Regions from separate parts of the Sedimentibacter sp. B4 genome, predicted to be linked through region 1. Evidence: riboswitches for the same ligand, from Rfam matches in the RefSeq annotation. Region 1 holds a riboswitch; the other holds the start of a gene.
What was found. Region 1 has a riboswitch for FMN ahead of BN358_RS14425 (ECF transporter S component). Riboswitches for the same ligand answer to the same signal wherever they lie in the genome.
Positions count from the first base shown of each region.

Region 2: it holds a riboswitch for FMN, as region 1 does, so the genes downstream of both, ribD (bifunctional diaminohydroxyphosphoribosylaminopyrimidine deaminase/5-amino-6-(5-phosphoribosylamino)uracil reductase RibD) here and BN358_RS14425 (ECF transporter S component) in region 1, are expected to answer to the same signal.

Region 1 covers NZ_CANG01000906.1:16,886-27,894, reverse strand. The annotation lists gene BN358_RS14450 (NAD(+) synthase) at 1-441, shown strand, start outside; RNA gene rnpB (RNase P RNA component class A) at 504-840, shown strand; gene BN358_RS14445 (AraC family transcriptional regulator) at 971-1,834, shown strand; gene BN358_RS28390 (hypothetical protein) at 1,912-2,037, shown strand; gene BN358_RS14440 (glycosyl hydrolase family 18 protein) at 2,091-3,092, opposite strand; gene BN358_RS14435 (cupin domain-containing protein) at 3,150-3,773, opposite strand; gene BN358_RS14430 (MFS transporter) at 3,950-5,176, opposite strand; gene BN358_RS14425 (ECF transporter S component) at 5,322-5,933, opposite strand; FMN riboswitch at 6,036-6,149, opposite strand; gene spoIIIAA (stage III sporulation protein AA) at 6,317-7,249, shown strand; gene BN358_RS14415 (hypothetical protein) at 7,239-7,739, shown strand; gene spoIIIAC (stage III sporulation protein AC) at 7,750-7,947, shown strand; gene BN358_RS14405 (SpoIIIAC/SpoIIIAD family protein) at 7,904-8,347, shown strand; gene BN358_RS14400 (hypothetical protein) at 8,352-9,488, shown strand; gene BN358_RS14395 (hypothetical protein) at 9,492-9,887, shown strand; gene BN358_RS14390 (hypothetical protein) at 9,938-10,501, shown strand; gene BN358_RS14385 (SpoIIIAH-like family protein) at 10,512-11,009, shown strand, end outside.
Region 2 covers NZ_CANG01000007.1:135,502-146,510, reverse strand. The annotation lists gene BN358_RS01270 (bifunctional 3,4-dihydroxy-2-butanone-4-phosphate synthase/GTP cyclohydrolase II) at 1-419, opposite strand, end outside; gene BN358_RS01265 (riboflavin synthase) at 428-1,081, opposite strand; gene ribD (bifunctional diaminohydroxyphosphoribosylaminopyrimidine deaminase/5-amino-6-(5-phosphoribosylamino)uracil reductase RibD) at 1,083-2,192, opposite strand; FMN riboswitch at 2,371-2,484, opposite strand; gene BN358_RS01255 (TetR/AcrR family transcriptional regulator) at 2,683-3,258, shown strand; gene BN358_RS01250 (HDIG domain-containing metalloprotein) at 3,283-3,945, opposite strand; gene BN358_RS01245 (transporter substrate-binding domain-containing protein) at 4,222-5,070, shown strand; gene BN358_RS01240 (amino acid ABC transporter permease) at 5,093-5,881, shown strand; gene BN358_RS01235 (amino acid ABC transporter ATP-binding protein) at 5,890-6,633, shown strand; gene BN358_RS01230 (2-hydroxyacid dehydrogenase) at 6,746-7,690, shown strand; gene BN358_RS01225 (hypothetical protein) at 7,820-8,296, opposite strand; gene BN358_RS01220 (hypothetical protein) at 8,452-8,889, opposite strand; gene BN358_RS01215 (hypothetical protein) at 9,125-10,222, opposite strand; gene BN358_RS01210 (helix-turn-helix transcriptional regulator) at 10,252-10,563, opposite strand; gene BN358_RS01205 (helix-turn-helix transcriptional regulator) at 10,670-11,009, opposite strand, start outside.

The sequences.
Region 1 (11,009 bases):
AGATACCTTGTTAAATGGTATGCTGATGAAGAAACAGAAGGGGACATAAAGACTGCGCTTCTTGATGTGTGTGACACACCTGTAAGCCCGGAACTCCTGCCTCCTGACAAAGAAGGAAATATTCAGCAGTTCACTGAAAAAGCAGTTGGCTCATACGACCTTAATGACTTTTTCCTATACAACATGATGCGTAACGGCTATGAGCCTGAAAAAATATATTTTCTTGCAAAAACAGCATTCAAGGGAGAATTTTCTGATGAAGTAATTCTTGAAACTCTGAAGATATTCTACAAAAGATTTTTTACTCAACAGTTTAAACGTTCATGTATGCCTGATGGTGTAAAAGTTGGTTCAGTTTCTCTTTCCCCAAGGGGCGACTGGAGAATGCCAAGCGATGCTTCATACCAATTGTGGCTTAAAAAACTTAATTACTTAAAATAATAAATGACAGTAATGGTTAATAATTCATTTGACAACAAATGAAAAATACTGTATTATAACATAGAGTAAATTATACAGTCGCATGCAGCGATGCATGAGGAAAGTCCGAGCTCCATAGAGCAGGGTGCTGGGTAATACCCAGTGAGGGTGACCTTAAGGATAGTGCAACAGAAAGAGACCGCCGCGCAAGCGGTAAGGATGGAAAGGCGAGGTAAGAGCTCACCAGCAATTAGGCGACTAATTGGCTATGTAAACCCCACCTGGAGCAAGACCAAGAACGGACCGTAGAGTGGCTGCTCGTCACAGTCCAAATGGTAGGTTGCTGGAGTCTGCCGGTAACGGCAGGCGTAGATAGATGACTGTTTAATACAGAACTCGGCTTATGTATTTACTCACCAAAACGAACTTAAACACTCGATTGTTATCGGGTGTTTTTTATTATTAATATATCCGATAATTTTTGCATTAAAAATGTCGAGCATTATTAAAATTACTTTGGTATTATGTAGACATGAAAAGGAGGGATACAATGCTAAAAGAATTAAATCAGGTGATGGACTATATTGATGAGCATTTAACAGATGATTTATCTCTTGAAATAATTTCCGAATATGCTGGTGTTTCTGATTATCACTTTAGAAAGATATTTTTTTATCTTTCAGGGATGACGCTTAACGAATATATCAAAAACAGAAAATTGTCAGAAGCAAATAAGGATTTGTTAAAGGGAGAAAAGGTGACAGATGTTGCTTTTAAATTTGGATATCAGTCATTGGACGGCTTCACAAGAGCATTTAAAAAATGGAGTGGATTTTTACCATCTGATGTAACAAAAACTGGCATTAGCAAGTCATTTCCCAAGCTTTCATTCATAATAACCGTTAAGGGAGGAATATCTATGGAATTTAGGATTGAAGAAAAACCAGCATTTAATCTAGTGGGAGTGAGTAAGCGTGTACCCATGCAATTTGAAGGTGTCAACAATGAAATTGTAAAGCTTGCAATGAGCATAACAAAAGAACAAAAAGAAGAAATGCATTCTTTGCAAAATATGGAGCCTTGTGAAATTGTCAATGCTTCTTATGATGCAGATGCTGACTTTTTAAAAGAAGAGGGGGACTTAACACACCTGATAGGTGTTTTAACAACTGAAAATAAGGTAAGTGAACATTTAGATATAGTGCAGGTAGAAGCATGTAGCTGGGCTGTATTCCCAAATGAAGGACCGTTTCCTTCCACATTACAAGAGACCATGGCAAAAGTATATTCTGAATGGCTTCCTTCTTCAAATTATGAAGTTATTAATGTCCCAACATTTTCTTATACTAAAATGGATGAGAAATTAAAAGATTATGCTTACAGCGAAGTCTGGATTCCTGTTAAGAAGAAATAAATTACTCTGATTCTATGTAACAAGAAAAACTACCACTCATATAATAAGTTAAAATAATTTATTTGGGAGGTTTAAACATGGGATGCAACAGAGATAATATAGGCGGAATAGGCGGATTTTTAGGAGATGGATCAACATTGTTGTTTTTCTTCTTGCTATTGGTTGTTCTATTTTGCATGTGTGACAACGGAATTTGTGATTAGATAAATAAAGTCCGAGATTTCTCGGACTTTTTTATTTTACCATTTAAAAATTTCTAAATAACCTTAACAACATCATACATTTCATTTAACAATTTTGTGGCAGCAGGAAACGGATTCATTACTGTCCAGAAGCTTACTCCCGCCAGACCGTATTCATTTACAAGTTCAAGCTTTGCTCTTAAGCTTCTTTCATCTTCAAACCATACTACATGCTGTCGTCCCTGACTATCTGTATATTCATAAAATGGTGTTTGAGCAGTTTCATCAAATTGGATTTGTGCTCCGACGCTTGCCGCTCTTGCTACTGCTTCCGGATTTGAAAGATTTTCAGCAACAGATTGCCCCTGTACAAATGGCAGTGTCCAATCATAACCATAGTTTGGAATTCCCATTAATATTTTATTGGGTGGTATCTGAGTTATACCGTACTCAAGTACCTGTCGCACGTTGTTTATGGGAGCAACAGCCATTGGAGGACCGTAGGTGTAACCCCATTCATAAGTCATTAGAAGCGATAAATCTGCTGCTTCTCCAAGACCTCTGTAGTCATGACCTTCATATAACAACCCCGGTTGTTCAGTGTAAGTCTTTGGTGCCAGAGCAACCAATGTCACAGCTCCTATTGGATTAAGCCTTTGCTGCATCTGCGATACTAACTCAACATATTCGTCAGCATCATCAGCAAACAAAAACTCGAAGTCAAAATCCACACCATAATAATCCTTTCTTATGACAGTGTTGAAAATATTATTTATCAATCTATTTCTTGAAACTTCATTATTTAATACATAGCTGGCCAGTTCATTGCTGAAATTTCCCGCTTCATCTAACGGAGTCAATGTCATGATAGGCGCTACGCGGTTTCTGTATGCTGTCTGTATTAAACTCTCGTCAAATAATGGAATCAAATCTCCATTTCTGTTAAATCCATAACTGAAAGAAGATACATATGTCATGTTATTTGTCCATTGCTGAAAAACCGATTGATTGATAAATGGGTATGCATAACCGTTCACTATTATTGGTCCGTATTGTGAAGCTCGTATATTATACATTTATTTACTTCACCTCCTCTTATAAGATATGTTGCAGGTAGTGAAATTGACAATATTTTAATGACTGTGATTTTCTTCAGCGGCCATTGCATCTTCTTTAGTTTTATGGACTGTGCCGTAAGGATGCTGAGGGGGAGCATAAATAGAGTATAACTTAAGCGCCTTTGTGCCTGTATTTAAAATATTGTGCCATTTACCTGCAGGTATTATAAATGCAAAATCTTCGAACACATCCTCCTGATATTCCAAATTATTCTCATTATCACCCATTTTAACAATTCCCTGACCGTCTTCTATTCGAAGGAATTGATCAAGCTCAGGATGAATTTCAAGTCCTATGTCTTCACCAGGATTTATGCTCATGAGAGTAAGCTGCAAGTGTTCACCTGTCCACAATACAGTACGGAAATTTTTGTTTTGCGTTGTAATTTCTTCAATGTTCACTGTGAATGGTTCAGGTCCATAGTCCTTCATTTCTTTTTCTGTTTTTGCATAATGTGCATTTTTCTTCAAATCATATTTTTCGTAAACACTGGGAATATACTGATTGTAATAATTTGAATTTATTGGAGTTGTATCTCTGACATAATCATTTGTATATGAATTGTAAGATGTAAGCATTGTGTTTCTATTTAAAGATGGTGCATTAAAATTTGTATTTCTATTAAAAGTGTTGTTCATATAGTTCTTCCTTTCATACAATAATAATATATCATATGACCAAATTGACAGAATGTGTCGTATTAATGCTAAAAGTGCAGTGAGATGTGACATTAATTTCAATAAAAAAGTTGCTCCGCAACTCCGCTAGGGGGACCTATGTATAAAAAAAAGCTGTTATAATAAACAGCTTGTTTTTATTTTGCAGTTAAAGTTTCAGGAACATGGGATAAAAATTTCTTTGCAGTTATTAAAACAGTTACAAGTATTATACATGCTGCAATAGTCCAGATTATTGGAATTGAAACATAGTTTATTATAATGCTGTAAATAAGAGACCCTGAGAGTCCTCCGATTTGAAAGACGAAAGAATAAACCGAAAGCACGCTGGCTCTTATTTCATTTGGAACTTCACCGTTTAATATTGCTCCTTCCGGTACACTGGCCATTCCAAACATCATATAAATAATCGAATAAAACCCAATGAAGGGATATATTTTTGTCTGCAAAGATGTAGCCACAAGAAACAATGACATCATAAGCCTCATGAACAAGTACAATTTTTTTGAGTTTAATTTGTGTTTCTTAATTAATTTGTTTGAAGCAATGCTACCTACAGTTGCAGCAGCCAGGTACAAAAATGCCATAACACCCAAAAGTCCCATCATGTTATCATTAGGGAGAAGTGAAATAAAATGCGGCTGCCAATAAGTTTCAAGAGAACTCAGAAAAATTCCTGTTGCAAAAACTGAAATGAAAATACATATGACAGTTGTGTTTTTCATCACAAGATTCGAACTGTTAATTACGTGCTGTTTGATTGAAATTCTCTCTGTTTTTTCCGGTTTTTTTGTTTCAACAATATATATCATGGACATACAAGAGACAAGAAGTGACAAAACAATTCTTACAATAAGGTTTAAATCATACATGCCTAAAGCAGGGAAGTATAGAGCAGATATTTTTGGGAAAAAACCTCCTGATACAGCACCTGCTGAAAGACCAAGGGCTTCAAGAACTGAAAGTCTTGTTGTTATGTTGTGAAGGTGATCTTTTCCGTTGTGTTCTATGTAATAATCAATAAATAAGGCATCAAAGGAACCGGATGCCAGGGCTTTGCTGATACCATAAAACATAATTCCAAGGCACATAAACAAAAAACCTTTTCCAAACAAAATTATTATAAAACCTATGGTTGAAATAATAAGTGAAAGACTGAAAGTTTTTTTCCTCCCAAACAAATCTGCCATGATTCCTGTTGGAAGTTCCAGCAAGACAACAGTAAAAGCGTAAAATCCTAAAATAATAGACAGGTTGCTAAGCGTTGCGCCTTTTTCAATCAACAGAAGACTGAGTACAGGAATCAAAAGTCCTGACAGATAAAAATTAAGGAAGTATAAAACCGAATAAATTTTTATTTTCATAAGAATTCCCCTCTATTTATAAATCATATATCATGATAACGTTAACCAACAATTAATTATAATATTAAATGTGCTTTGTAGTCAAGAAAAATAAAGCAACAAAAAAAGCCGCATTTTTTAATTAACGCGGCTTTAAATCATATATTTATTTGTGCAGTATCGGTGATATTCTTTTGTAAATGAGTAGTACGGCTGCAGACACTACAATTCCTTTGAATATATTGAAAGGAACGACTGCATAAAGTACAAAAGTTTTTAAATCTGTAATTGCAGGGTTAAGCGCTTTTCCCATTTCTATAAAAGCCTGAACCGGAGCTCCGTACACTTTTGAATAAACAGGGAGAAGCAAGTAATAGTTCATGAATGCTCCAGCAATTGCCATTGCCAGTGTTCCTGCTATAAAGCCTATGATTGCAGTTTTATAAGATTTATTATGTTTGTAGATAAAACCTGCAGGAATAACCAATGAGCATCCTATAATAAAGTTTGCAAGTTCGCCTACACCGCCTGTATCAGTTCCGTTTAAAACAAAGTTAATTAAAATTTTTACCAGTTCAATTGCAGCTCCGGCAGCAGGTCCTAAAGCAAATGCTCCTAAAAGAACAGGAACCTCACTGAAATCCAATTGATAAAAATTAGGGGCGAACCACAGCGGGAAGTCAAACAACATTAAAACTGTTGCCACTGCTGATAATACACCTACTTTTGCTATTACTTTAGCACTTCCTCTTTGATTTACTGAAATTTCACTTTTCATTATTTTCCTCCTTGTGCATATAAAGATTGTCAGAGAATATAAAAAACCTCTGAAATCTTCAGAGGCCTAAATGTCGATAGTAATTTGCTCACAAAATGCAAGTAATCTCTCCTACCATCCAGACTATACTGTCGGTCCTGGAATTTCACCAAGTCAACCTTTCGGCTCGCGGACTTTACCGCCGGTCGGGAATTTAACCCTGCCCTGAAGATATTTACAAAGTCATTATACCATTAATTTTTCATTTGTAAACACATTTTACAAAAATAATTTGATTTTTTAATTTAAAACTATCTCTTGTTATATAAATTTATATATACATTTTATCATAAAATCAATTAAGCATAATATTATAGATTAAGAGGACAAGGATGGAGATGAAAATGAACAGCATTTTAAAATTATTGGGAAACAACATAAGAAACATAGTGTCCAAGCAGTCTGAGCTAATTGAAAGGGAAGCCGTTGAAATAAGGCTTCGGGTCAACAGCCCTGTGTTTATAAAATTTATCAGAAATGAAATTTTTATGGATAATGACTTGAGGCTCAGCAAAAAAGACATTGATGAAACAATTTCTATCGTAACAAAAAACTCGATTCATGCTTATGAAAAAGAAATAAGAAACGGATACATTACAGTGGAAGGGGGACACAGAATTGGTCTTGGAGGTGATTGCATCTATGAAGGTGATTTATTCAAGGGTTTTAAAAACATAACAAGTCTTAACATTAGAATTGCAAGGGAATTCCCCGGATGTTCTAAAAATTTTCTAAAATTTTTCGTCAGTTCAAAGCAAAATATTTTCAACACATTGATTATAGGTCCTCCCATGTCGGGCAAGACAACATTCATAAGAGATGTAGCTGCAAATTTAAGCGATGGATTCTCAAATCCTCATTTTGAAGGCTGCGACATATCGATCATTGATGAAAGGGGAGAAATATCATCTGTGTTCGGAGGTGTTCCACAAATGTATGTGGGAAGAAGATCTGACGTATTGTCCTACTGCATGAAAAGGGAGGGTTTCTTTATGAGCATAAGATCTCTTTCTCCAAAGGCAATAATATCAGACGAGCTAGGGTCCATGGATGACTTTGAAACAGTGCAGTATGCTTTGAAAAGCGGCGTTAATATAATAACTACAGCTCATGGCTTCAGCCTCGATGATGTGAAAAAAAATATTTATATGAAGTCAATTTTAGAAAATAATTTTTTTGACAGAGCAGTGATTTTAAAAAGTTCAAATAAACCAACCGCCGTAAAAGAAATCTATGATTTGCAGAGAAATAAGGTGATATACAGTGATGTGGGCTAAAAGCACCATATTTGTTCTCATAATAATATCAGTTAAATTCATTTTCAAATATATAAACGACTCCGGGGACAAAATTATTGCGCGAATGAAGGAACTGACGGAGTTCACTGAATATTTGAGAATTTATTCCTGTCACATGAAAATGTCAATAGGTGAAATATACGATCAATACGACTTCAAAAGCAATGAAGTCAAGAAAGTTTGCGAAAAAATGATTGAATCTCTTGAAGAAAAAACTGGTAGAAGAGATTATTTAACAATGATTGGAAATGTTTTGATGACTCCAGATGATTTCAACAGACATTTTGCCGAAGTAGTTGATTTTTACGGGAGCACCTATTCGGATATTCTTGACAAAAAGCTTTTATACACAGTGAACGAAATGGAGAATTCAATGAAAAAACATGAAATATCAAACAGTGAGAAGAAAAACCTTAACAACAGGATATCATTGCTTGTGGGATGCCTGACTGCTGTAATTTTGATTTAGGAGGGGAGCTATGGATGTAGATTTAATTTTTAAAGTTGGTGCAATAGGTATTGTAGTTGCAGTATTTAATCAGATTTTGGCTAAAACCGGAAGGGATGAACAGGCAATGTTTGTGACGCTTGCAGGCGTCATAGTGGTAATGACTCTCATAGTTGGAATGATGAATGATTTGTTCATGGAGGTTAAATCAGTATTCAACTTGTATTGATAAAAATGATATGTTGCTTGCTAAAATAATATTCATTGCAGTTATAACAGTAATATTGAGCATTACCATTTCAAAGTTCAATCCTGAGTTCAAAGTCTACATTACTGCAATATTCGGAATACTTGTGGTTTACATACTGTTTCGGGAGCTCAGAACCTATGTCCTGGAGATTGTAAATCTGTTTAACAGGTATAACCTGAAGACCGAATATTTCAGCACCATATTAAAAATTGTGGGAATAGCGTATATATGTGATTTCATATCACTCCTTTGTAAGGATTTAAGTTATGAATCCGTAGGCAAGAAGGTTGAAATTGCAGGAAAAATAATAATACTAATCTATTCCATGGATGTTATAAAGATTTTCCTAGATCAAATACTTCTGCTTGTTAACGGGTGATGAAATGAAAAAAAAAATAATGGTTTTAATTCTGGTTTTGATTTTGTGCTTAACAAAGACAACATACGCAAATACTCTGGATGAAGCATTGGATAAAGTTCCTGTTCATGACATAGAGGAGTATATAAACAGCGGAAGTTCATACTTTAAATACAACAACATAGAAATAAAGGACATCATAAAAAAAGCTTTCAAAGGAGAACTTGAAATAAGCCTGAAGGATTACATCAGGTATGAGCTTGAAAACAAAAAGGATTTTTACAGGGATTTGTTAAAAACCGGAATGAACGTAGTAGCAATTTGCATGCTTTTAACCATAATAAAGTATTTTGCAGATGAAATAAACAATCAAAGTGTCTCAGATATTGTGGTTTTATTTTCCGTAATAATAATATTCACAATAATATTGAAGGATGTGCTGTCCATAAAGGACATGCTTAGAAATGATTTTTCAAGCTTCAAGATCATTACAGAAGAAATGAATGCCGTGTTTATGGCCGCAATGCTCACATTTGGTAAGTTAAGCATGCTGCAGTTCTTCCAGACATCACTTAATTATGTCATAGGAATAACAACACAGTTTGTATACAGCTTCACGGACATAGTTACTGTAATAATGATTGCTGTAATTCTTGTAAACAACATGAGTAAACTCATAAACATGAAGCTTTTTTATGGGGCATTAAAAAAGGTTACGCTCTTAATTTTGTCCGGTTATATGATTATTGTTGTCATAAATTTTTCTGTACAAGGATATATATTATATAAAACGGATAATATTTTTATAAGTTCCATAAAAGCACTGAGTCCCTCGGCTGTGCCTGTTATAGGAAGTGCAGTGACAAATTTCTTCGGAGTGTTTTTAAAAAGCATATTGATGATAAAGGATGTACTTGGTGTTGTAGTGATTGTTTTCCTCCTGACGGCATTTGGAGGTTCTCTTGTAAAAATTGCGCTTGCACTTGTTTTGTACAAGGCAGTGGGAGTTCTTACAGAGCCGTTCAATGAAAATATATCCAAGCTTATTTATGAGATGGCAGACTTGTTTTACATATACCTCATATGTCTTTTAACTCCCATAATCATTGTGACTGTTTATTATTCCATTTTACTAAACTATATGAATAACATATTCGGGTAATCTATGAAAAGTACAATTGTAAACATACTGGTATTAATATTGATGTTCAACCTTATCATGATAATTTTTCCTGAAGGCAAGACACAAAAATTTTGCAGAATTTCTTTAAAACTTTTTATCATGATTTATATATTGGACAATATATTTCTTAATGGAAGCATTAATTTAAACTTATTGGATATGCCTGATATTTCACCGGATTATCAGAGGGAAATGAGCATACAAAACATTGACCCTGAATTCATAGAGAAATTAAATCAGGATTTTTATGAAGGAGAAGAAGTGATTAAAAACATTGAGCTGAATTTTACAGGAAACATGGATATTGATGTCTTGGTAACAACAAAAGGGCTTATGAGTACCGACACAACAAAAAAAATAAAAAAAGAACATAGCTGAAGTATTTAAAATCAGTTCAGATAATATAAGAGTTACATCAGGAGGAACCTATGAATAATTTTATTAAAATGTTTAAAGACAACAAAAATCTTAAATATGCGGTAAACATATTTATATTGCTTGTTATCATTTCTTTGATACTTAATTTTGACACCACGAAAATAACAGGTAATTTCTCCGATGCAAAGACAGTTTATGTGAACACTCAGGAAGACTTAACAGACAGCTATGTACAATCATTGGAAAAGAGGTTAGAAGAAATACTGGGGAAAATAGAAAATATGAAAAGCGTCGATGTCATGATTTACACAAAGAAAACTCCGGAAATGGAGCCTGTTTATGATGAAAACATAAGCAATGAAACAAATATTGAAGTGAACAGCGACGGTACAAGAAGAGAGGTGAAAAGTGAGACCAGACAAAGTCAAGTTGTTCTGGGAGGCGATAACCAAGTAGTGGAAAAAACTTATCAATACCCTGAAATTTCAGGAGTTTTAGTAGTTGCAGATTATAGAGGAAGTAAAGATATTTATGCTGTTCTGGCTAACAGCGTAAAGACTTTATTAGATATCAAATTAAATGATATTGAAATAATTTTATCAGAAATGAACTAAGGGGGTAATTATGATTATGAAAAAAGAAACACTGGTTTTTATAACTTCTTTGGCAATAATATTTATTATTGGCTATGTGAATTTGACCATGTCTCCGAAGGACACCTTTGATGCTGATGATTACGCACAGGTTGTAGCACCAGGGGCAGATACACTAGAGGAAGACATTGCTGAATTTGTAGAAGGTGAAGAAAATACCGCAGGTGAAGAAGTTGCAGAAGATGAAACTCCGGTTGAAACTTCTGAAGGTGAAGCTGTAAAAGAAGACTTTGAAACTGCTGAATCAGAAGATACTGAAGAAGAATCAGACTATGAAATTCTTGGTGATATAACTGACATTACAGACATGAATTCAGCTGCAGCTTCTTCTACAGGCATTTTAGATACACTCAGTGCCAGCTTTTCAAGTTTCAAGCTAAATAAAGAAAAGAAAAACATGGACGTTGTTGATCATCTTGAAGAAAGCATAAGCAATGCTTCAATATCTGAAGATACAAAAAAACAGTTT
Region 2 (11,009 bases), on a different contig from region 1:
CCTGTTCGCACCAGCACTCCGCCGTCTTTTGCAACCAGAGGAAAAATATGTCCCGGCCTGTTGAACTCTGAAGGCTTTGCATCCTTTTCAAGCATGTGCTGAATAGTCTGTGCCCTTTCATGAGCTGATATTCCTGTTGTAGATCTGTTTGAATCAACAGAAACAGTAAATGCCGTTTCCTTTGGGTCCGTATTGTTTGTAACCATACTCTTTATGTTGAGTTCATCAAGCCTTTCCTTGAGCATTGGAAGGCATATGAGACCTCTTCCATGCTTAGCCATAAAGTTGATATGCTCCGGCTTTACCTTTTCTGCAGCCATGAGCAAATCGCCTTCATTTTCTCTGTCCTCGTCATCAATTACTATTACCATGTTTCCTCTTTTGAGTTCCTGAATTGCTTCTTCAATCGTATTAAACATATTTCCTCCTATAAAAAACCATTGTCAGCTAAAAATTTCATATCTATTTTGCTTGTTTCCTGTTTTTCATCACTTTTGAAAGTAAGAAATCTTTCAATGTATTTTCCCACAATGTCACATTCAAGATTCACTTCATCACCTATTCTTTTCTTAAGCAAGACTGTTTCTTCCTTTGTAACAGGTATGAGAGACACCCTGAATGAATTATTGTCTGTATCAACAACCGTAAGGCTCGTTCCGTCAATTGCAACAGAACCCTTTGGTATTATGTACTTAATTACATTGCTTGTAGTTTCAACCGTGAGCCAGGTTGCGTTGTCTTCATCCTTATATTCCTTTATGGTTCCTGTTCCGTCTATGTGTCCGGAAACTATGTGGCCTCCAAGTCTGTCACTCACTTTAAGTGCCCTTTCAAGATTGACAGGACTGCCTTTCTTAAGTTTGCCTAGGTTTGTCTTTCGCATGGTTTCAGGCATTACATCAACTGTAAATGAACTGTTTGTAAAACTTGCTACTGTCAGACATACGCCGTTTGTGCTTATGCTGTCCCCAAGCCTAACATTTTCAAGAACTTTTTTAGCCTTAATGGTTAGCTTCATGGACTTTCCTCCATTTTCAGCACCTTCCATTGTACCTACTTCTTCAATCAATCCTGTAAACATATTAATTATCCTTTCTAACATAAGCTTCAATCATTATGTCATCATCAAAGTGGCTTATTTTTAAATTCTTAAGACTCACTGCATCCTTAAGATGTTCGAACCCTTTTCCTCCAACCGGCGTCTTTGCTTCATCTCCTCCTATTATTTTAGGAGCAATGAAAGCCACTACCTTGTCTGCAAGTTTCCTTTCAATTATGGAAAAATTAAGCGTTGAGCCTCCTTCAACCAGTACACTGTCAATACCTTCGCTGCCAAGCCAGTCAAACAAATATGATAAATCAACCTTTGAATCGAATTCCGGAGTAATTACAACCTGGACGTTGTTGAACCCTTTCAATAGTTCTATTTTTTGTTTGTCGGCTCTGTCAGTTGTGGCTATAATGGTTTTTTTATCTGAATCAATACTAAGCACTTTTGAATCAGGCGGTATTCTCAAACTAGAGTCAACAATTATTCTTGTTGCATCCGTTCCTCCGTTTTTAAGCCTTGTAGTAAGAGATGGATCATCTTTTATTATGGTGTTTACACCAACCATTATTCCTGAAACCCGATTTCTTAATTCATGCACATAATGTCTTGATTTTTCATTAGTTATCCACATTGACTCCCCTGTGTTGGTGGCAATTTTGCCGTCTAATGTCATGGCAGTCTTCAGTATACAAAAAGGTTTTTTTTCTCGTATGAACTTTAGGAAAATTTCATTTATCTTTTGTGCCTCCGCCTCAAGAACACCTGTGACAACTTCTATGCCGTTTTGCATGAGTATGGATATTCCTTTTCCTGCCACTTTAGGATTTGGATCAATCATTGCGACAACTGCCCTGGCAATTTTCTTTTCAACCAAAAGATCAGCGCATGGAGGTGTCTTTCCATAATGGGAACAGGGCTCAAGTGTCACATAAATAGTTGATCCTTCCACATCTTCATGAGCATTGTTTATTGCATTTACCTCGGCGTGAGGACCTCCGAAATATTCATGGTATCCTTCGCCTATGATTTTGCCATTCTTAACAATTATCGCTCCCACAAGAGGATTTGGACTGGTTTTTCCTATGCCCTTTAAGGACAAATCCAATGCTTTTTTCATATAAAACATGTCTTTAGATTCCATAGTCACCTCCATGATTATAATTTCCAAAATTTCATCTTTTACTTCTTGATACCCAAATTTTATAATTGTATTCATAGTGCGGAAAATTGTACGGGCATAAATTACATTGCATAATAAAAGGTTCTGAAGATAGTCTTCAGAACCGTATGTTCAAAATTACGAATACAAAAATATATTCGTCTTTCTTCTCCCATCCAGACTTTACTGTCGGTCTTGGAATTTCACCAAGTCAACCTTTCGGCTCGCGGACTTTACCGCCGGTCGGGAATTTCACCCTGCCCTGAAGATATATTCAATTTATTGTGATTATAATACCAAATCATTTGATTGTCAAATATTTTTTATTAAATTTGTCAATTGATATATTTAGAGACAATTGATTCAGCTTGAACAAATATGCCAAATTTACCACAAAAGAGGGATTTTTTGTATATTAAATCATTGATTTTTTTAATTCTGTATAATATAATCTTAATGGCGGTGATGAATCTTGAACTTATACCAATCAATCTCAAAGAAAAAGGCAATCGTTGATGTAATAGTAAATTTAATGGATGAAGAAGGCCTGAAAAATGTCACAATAAAGGACATCTGCGAAAATGCAGACATTTCTATAGGTTCATTCTATCATTATTTCAGCTCAAAAGATTCAATTGTGCAGGAAATGTATCAGCTCATGGATGAATATTTTTTATTGAATAAAGACAATATATGCAACCATTTTACTGCAATCGAAGATATAATTGATTTTGTCACACATTTTGGTTTATATGTGGAGCAATGGGGTTATTATGCTAACCTCCTTGTAATACGCACATCTTTAGAAGAAGCAGCCAAAGGTTCTCTAAATAAACATAGAAAAATTTACAATGTTCTTAAAGATATCATAGATATAGGAATTGAAGATAAATTCTTTAAAATAAACATTGATGATGAAGACCTTGCTTCAACAATATTTGTTATAATAAGAGGATATATGCTTGAATGGACAAAACACGGAGCCAATTACCCTGTCAAGGATAATATGGTCAGACAAGTAAAATATCTTTTAAATTCCATAAGTTAAAATAAAATCCACCGAAGTGGATTTTTATTTTTCTCTGTATTCTCTGCACTTTTGCAAAAATACATGAATATTTTGTTTTTCTTTTCCTATGTCGCTGCCCTTTCTGCCCAACCTGTCGCAAAACCCCAAAAGAGCTACTTCTTCTATGTCTGTTTCTTCCTTCATACTTTTTATGTCGGCAAATCCGTTGTTCTTGACCACATGAAGTATCTGCATGTGCCATCTTATTAAATGTTCAACCTGATGGATGAATTTATGGTCTGTGGTAAATTCTTTTAAGAATTCTCCAGCCATTACAGCTCCAACTTTTTCATGGTCGTAAGATGTAATTTTGCCTTTTCTTTTTTTAGTTGTGTCTGGTTTTCCTATGTCGTGAAGCAGAGCTGCCCACATAAACACTTTTTCATTTCTGCTTTTATGTTTTTCTCTGGCAGCAAAATCTATTACCATCATTGTATGGTTCCACACATTGCCTTCCGGGTGATAAACCGGCGACTGTTCGGCGTATTTCATGTTGTATATCATATTAAAGGGATGTTCCCTGAATATAGCCGTACTAGCTATGCTGTTAAAAAATTCGGAAGGTTTGTCATCCATCAGCAGGTGGTTGTTTATTTCATACAGTAAAATTTCTTTTGTTTCATCATCTGTTAAATCATAATTAAGCTCTTTTTGTTTTAGCTGCATGTTCACCTCTTTAATATCATTAATTTTATCATTATTATGATGCCAATGTAAACATAAAATATACTTTTGTATTAATGGCAGCATTTCCAATAATAAATACAATTGAAATTTATATTTTTTATAATTTAAATTTTCATCAAAAAGTATTATTAAGCTATTGACACTTATAAACAGCATATGTATAATAAGCTATTAAAATAAGTAATTGACAAAGGCGTCAACTTTTCGTAAGTTGCGCCTTTTTTTATTGCTTTTACGACATGGAGGAGAAATAAAATGAAATCAAAAAAAATTATTGCGTCATTGCTTGCTGTGACATTATTAGCTGGTATGGCATCAGGCCTTACAGCATGCAGTTCAAATGAAAAAGCAAGCACAGAAGAAAAAAAAGTTTTGAAAATAGGTATGGAATGTGCTTATGCACCATTTAACTGGACTCAGACAACAGATGAAAACGGTGCATTACCCATTGCCGAAACCGGCGGATATGCAAACGGTTATGACATAATGGTCAGCAAGATGATATCAGAAGAACTTGGCTATGAAGTTGAAATTTATAAAACAGAGTGGGACAGCCTGATTCTTTCTGTGAATTCAGGAAAAATTGATGCTGTTGTTGCCGGTATGGCCATGACTGAAGAAAGAAAACAAAGTGTGGATTTCACAGATACATATTACGTTGCAGACATAGTGGCAGTAACAATGAAAGGCAGCAAATATGAAAATGCCAAGTCATTGAATGATCTGACAGGTGCATCTGTAACATCTCAGGTAGCAACAATCTGGTATGATACAATTGAAGATCAGTTGCAGAATGCTGACATAAAACCTCCCGTAGATTCAACTCCGTCTACAATCACTACTCTTACATCAGGCAAGACAGACATCATAGTTATAGACATGCCAACAGCACTGGCAGCTCAAATGGCTAATCCAGACATGGTAATTCTGGACCTTGCAGAAGGGGATTTCGACACAAGTTCTGAAGATACAGACTTTGGCATTGCCGTTAAAAAAGGAAACACAGAATTGGTCGAAGAACTGAACAAGGTAGTTTCAAAACTTACTGATGCAAAAAAAGAAGAACTCATGAAAAAAGCACTGGAAATCCAGCCACTATCATAACTATAAGCGAAAGGATCATACTATGAACTCAAATTTGCCAACAACATTCTGGAGATGGATTCCTTTCCTTTTTAACGAGTATTTGCCTATGTTTGTTAAAGGAGCAGCTATTACATTCTACATATCCGTCATTGGTACATTGATGGGATTGATAATAGGGCTTCTTGCCGGAATCATTCAGACTATTCCCGTTGAAATCAATGATAACCCCCTTAAAAAGACTGTACTTTATGTAGTTAAAACACTATTGAAAGTTTATATCGAATTTTTCAGGGGAACCCCTATGATGGTTCAAGCCATGATAGTTTATTACGGTCTCATGCAGGTTTTTCAAATCGACTTGAGCTCCATGACAGCAGGATTGCTTGTTGTATCAATCAATACAGGTGCATACATGGCAGAAACCGTAAGAGGAGGAATCATATCAATTGACGAAGGTCAGACAGAAGCTGCTAAAGCTCTGGGCATGACACACTTCAGAACAATGTATTCAATTGTCCTTCCTCAGGCCTTCAGAAACATAATTCCTCAAATAGGAAACAACCTTATAACAAATATAAAGGATACATCCGTGCTGAGTGCAATAGCTGTTCCTGAACTTTTTCTGGCGGGCAAATCTGCATCAACAACATATTTTAGATACTTTGAGGTGTATTTCATTATCTGCATTGTTTATCTGACTATGACCCTTACAGTGTCACGACTTCTTAGGATGCTTGAGAACAAGCTTGATGGCCCTTCAAGCTACGAATTGGCGGAAGAGTTTCAGGAAGAAATTACTGCCGATTTGAAAGAAACTTTTGTAATATAGGAGGACTCATGGAAACAAATACAATTCTGGAAATCAATCATCTGGTCAAAACCTTTGGAGATAATGAAGTTTTAAAAGATATAGATTTCTCTACAAAGGAAGGAGATGTGATTTGTATAATAGGGTCTTCAGGCTCAGGCAAATCAACTCTGTTAAGATGCATAAACATGCTGGAAACGCCCACAAGCGGTGAAATACTGCACAAAGGAAACAACATAAATGAAACGGCACTTAAGCTAAACGAATATCGTTCAAAGGTAGGCATGGTGTTCCAGTCATTCAATTTGTTCAACAACATGACTGTTCTTGAAAACTGTATGATTGGAGTTACGACAGTCAGAAAAAAAGACAGCGTATATGCAAGAATTGTTGCAATGCATTATTTGAAGAAAGTTGGAATGGCTGCATACATAAATGCCAAACCCCATCAGCTTAGCGGAGGCCAGAAGCAGCGTGTTGCCATAGCCAGAGCACTTGCCATGGAGCCTGAAATGATTTTGTTTGACGAACCAACAAGCGCCCTGGACCCTGAAATGGTTGGAGAAGTTCTGACAGTAATGAAGACTTTGGCCAAGGAAGGAATGACCATGATTATTGTAACTCATGAAATGGCATTTGCCAGGGATGTTTCGACAAGAGTAGTGTTCATGGACAATGGAGTGATTGCAGAGGAAGGACCCCCGGAGCAGATTTTTGCAACACCTCAAAACCACCGCACAAAGGAGTTTCTGTCAAGATTCATTTCTCATTAATTTACCTAATGAATTTCACTTTATTAATTTTTTATAATATTGACTAATCTCACAAAAACTTATATTATTATAACCATAAACATTAAAAATAAGCAAGAGAAGGTACTGAAATATGAAATTAGTTATAATCGAACCATTAGGAGTGGAGCAGGAAAAACTTCTTAAAATGGCAGAAGAAACTCTGGGAAATTCTTTGGAAATTGTTTACTACGACAACAGAACAACAGATACTCAAACACTCATTGAAAGAGGCAAAGATGCCGATATAATAGCAGTTTCTAACCTGCCCCTTAACAAGGAAGTTATTGAAGGCTGCAAGAATTTAAAAATGCTTGCAGTTGCCTTTACAGGAGTGGACCACATTGCCATGGATACATGCAGAGAAAGAAACATAGTTGTAAGCAACTGTGCAGGATATTCAAATGCAGCAGTAAGTGATCTTGTATTCGGACTCTTGATTTCACTTTACAGAAATATAATTCCATGCAATGAAGTTGTTAGAAAAGCAGGTACAAAAGATGGCCTTGTTGGATTTGAACTTGAAGGAAAAAAATTCGGAGTTGTTGGTACAGGAGCCATAGGAAGCAGAGTTGCTTCTATAGCAAAAGCATTTGGCTGCGAAGTTTATGCTTATTCAAGAACTGTTAAAGAAATTGAAGGCGTAAATTTTGTTGACCTTGATACATTGCTTTCAACATGCGATGTAGTGTCTCTTCACGTTCCATTGAACAATGCAACAAAAGGATTGATAAATTCAGAAAAATTATCATTGATGAAGAAAAATGCAGTCCTTATTAACACTGCAAGAGGACCTGTGGTTGACAGCCAGGCATTGGCAGTTGCTTTAAATCAAGGGAAAATTGCAGGAGCATGCGTTGACGTGTTTGAAGTTGAGCCTCCTGTTGCTGAAGATCATCCTCTATTATCAGCTAAAAATCTTATTGCAACACCTCACATTGCCTTTGCAACAAAAGAAGCTTTGGTAAAAAGAGCAGTCATAGTATTTGATAATGTAAAAGCATTTTTGGCAGGAAAACCACAGAATGTAATGAAATAAAATTAAGGGACTGGCATTAGTGTTCATCGTGTAATTCTGAGGGCTTTAGCCCGAGGTTTTCAAAAGATGAGATCCTTCGCTATCGCTCAGGATGACATAAACATACTTAATGCAACAGTCCCTATTTTTTTATTCTGTGCTTTTTTGAGTAACATTGACGGCTGTTTCAATTTTTACATTTTCCACTTCACTTTTGCCCTCAAGATAAATCTGTACATCCTTCTTTAGTTTTTCCATCAAATCGTTGGCTTTTTTTTCATCTGAATTAGAAATTGACAATGTAAAACCCGAATTGTTGTACTGGGAAACATATCCTCCTGCTGATATTTCTTCAAGAGTTCTTTGAACAGCCTCCGAAATATTTTTGTTGTTAAGATATAAATCTTCTACCATGTTGCTGATTTCTATATTGCTTTCGTCAGTTTCCACTTTGATTACTCTGTTGAAAGAATTTACGGAATATCTGATTGAAGGATTTCCTTTCAGACTGATAACGCTTGAAGGAGTAATATATAAATATCCGCAATATGCGGCACCAGAAAACACAATTGATAAAACTACTATAAATGCAAAAAATTTAATTAAGAATCCAAATATTTTTTTCATATATTCTCCCGTCACCCAGCCTTCTATTGATATCATTATTAATATATATTTGGCTATAATTTATATATACCATTATTCCATAAACTTAAACAATAATACTGCAATATCCAAACATAACCAAAAAACCGCTTAGCGGTTTCTTGGCCTTAGCTTTTTTACAAAAACTTTTTAAGCCTGTCAATGTTATCCTGCTCAAGCTTTATAAACCTGTCTGCAAGTGCCTGAATTTCCTTATCTGAACATTGATGAGAATTTAAACTTTTTGTCATTTCCGTAACGCCCATTGTGTTTCCCTTGATAAGCATATCCGCCACATGTGATGGGTTGTTGCTGATTAAGGTGTTTATGCCTACGCTCATTTTTGCACTCATCTTATTGAACATTGAAATATCCTTAGGCTCACTTTTTCTTCTTTCTAGTTCAGTACACGCTTCACTGGCAATTTCCTCATATGTTCTAAGCTGGTACTTTAGCTCATCATATATGTTGTTGTTGTCTACTTTTGTCAATAGATTGTTGATTGTTTCAACTCCCATTTTAGCTCCGCGATATATTTCTGACAGGAAATCTACAGTACTTTTACCATTTTCCATAGTTAACCTCCTTAATATCAATATTTTCTGCAAAAATGAATAATTTAGTCATGTATAATTTTACTAGTTTTAAAAAAAAATTTCCGAATGCAGAACTCAGATATAACAAATCATTCAACTGCTCATAGGAGGGCATCACACATCCAAAGGGCAATTGATTACTTGCCAATTCTGAATTCCGCAGCCGGAACAAAACAACAGTCCAGGTAAGTGTTCAGAAATTTTTTATTGTAATTTATTTCATCTTTTCATAAGTTCTGTATGACATGAGTATTGCTGCTTCTCTTGTAGCCATTCCATAACCGGAAGCCTGCTGTGCTGTTGTTGTTGCCTTTGGCATGAAGCTGCCTGTTGAAGCATCACCCTTTATTATACCAAGCTTTGACATATATTTTGTAGGCTGCACTGCATATTCGGAAATATTCGCCTGGTCAGGAAAATCCTTTATTCCTTCTATGCTGTAATCTCCATTTGGAGCAATAGCTTTAATTGTTCTGAAAAGCATTGTGGCACATTGCTCACGGTTAATCAAAACCTTTGGAGAAAATGTTGTAGGTGAGGTTCCTTGTGTAACGCCTATGTTAAGAGCCTTCAGTATCTGAGGATTTGTTGTGTCTGTAAAAGGATTGGCTGCCACAGTTTCTGCAGTTATTCCTGATGTTTTTTCATAAAGAACCAAAGCAAGCTCTGCAAATTCTTCTCTTGTGATTGGCTTTGTCATGTCAGCTCCCATTAGAATTTCAGGAATCAAGTCTGCTGCTTTTGCCTTGTCAAGTTCACCCACTGCCCAAGAGCTAGCATCCTGGTAGAAACTTTCGGATTTGTTAGCAAGTTCATTGGACCACGGAGAATACACGTAATCCCATTCTCCGGGGCCATCGCCATAGTAGTAGGTGTAAGAGAACCTATATCTGAAAGAATATGCCTTTGCCTTTATGTCAGTTTCAGTCATGCCTCCTTCATCAATCAGTTCGAATGTTCCATAGTATGTGTTTACCTTTCCAGGAACAGCATTTTCCTCATTTACCCATACAGAAAGTCCTCCGCCGTCTGCTAAGGGTTCTTGGTCATCACCTTCACCGTATGTTCCTTCCATTTCCATGTCAACCCATCCGTCAGTTGGTCTTGCTTCATCCAACTCTATAACTGAAACTGGCACAGTAACTTCCACTCGGAAATAGGGAACACCGTCCTCGTTTTTCAAAAGCTCCAAATTGCTTATGGTCGGAGCTTGAAGAGTACTTGGAACCCCCTCCGGTAATTCAACTGCAAATGCAGCAGGCAAACACAACATCATCATTGCTGCCATCAGTAAAGCTGTAAATTTTTTCATTTTTTCCCTCCTTATATTTTTAAAATAGATTAATGATTTCTTATGTCCCTATACTTAATGATAAGTTCAGCCCTTGTTTTGATTTCGAGCTTCTTATACATGCTGGTCATGTGCGTATTGGCTGTTGGATACTTTACATTGAGTCTTTCTGCGCATTCTCTTAGGGAATAGCCTTCAAGGAGCAACAGGTAAAGCTGGTATTCCCTAGGGGTGAGCCTTGATACTCTTTCAAGGCGTTCACTGTCAATGTCCGGCTCCCTCATGCCGGTAATATGTCCTTCATCGACTTCTTCACTGTTGTTTTTGTCTGGAATCAATATTTTTTTCAGTTTATCAAACATACCCGCCTCCGTAATTAATCCGAATCATTGATTATATTTTCTGCCAGAAAGCATAATTAGTCTATTCATTAGTTCAAATCAGTGCAAAAAATAAGCCTCATTAGTTTTAATGAGGCTTATTTTTTATTGGATAATCCTTAAACAGCACAAATAGTTCCGTCCTGCTGTTAATTTTTAATTTTCTATACAACGATGTGCAGTATGTATTGACTGTTGGATAAGCAATGGAAATGATTGCAGATATCTGCCGCAGTGTGTAACCTTCCAGAAGAAGTTTGCACACTTCAGTTTCTCTTTTGCTTAAAGAATACTTTTTGAACATGCTCATATGGTCGTTGTCTATTTCTATTTTTTGTGAATCATCAGCCCATTCATCACTATAATAAGTGCGTGTAAGTATGGGAGACATCATAAGAAAAACAATCATTATTCCGGCTGATATCAAT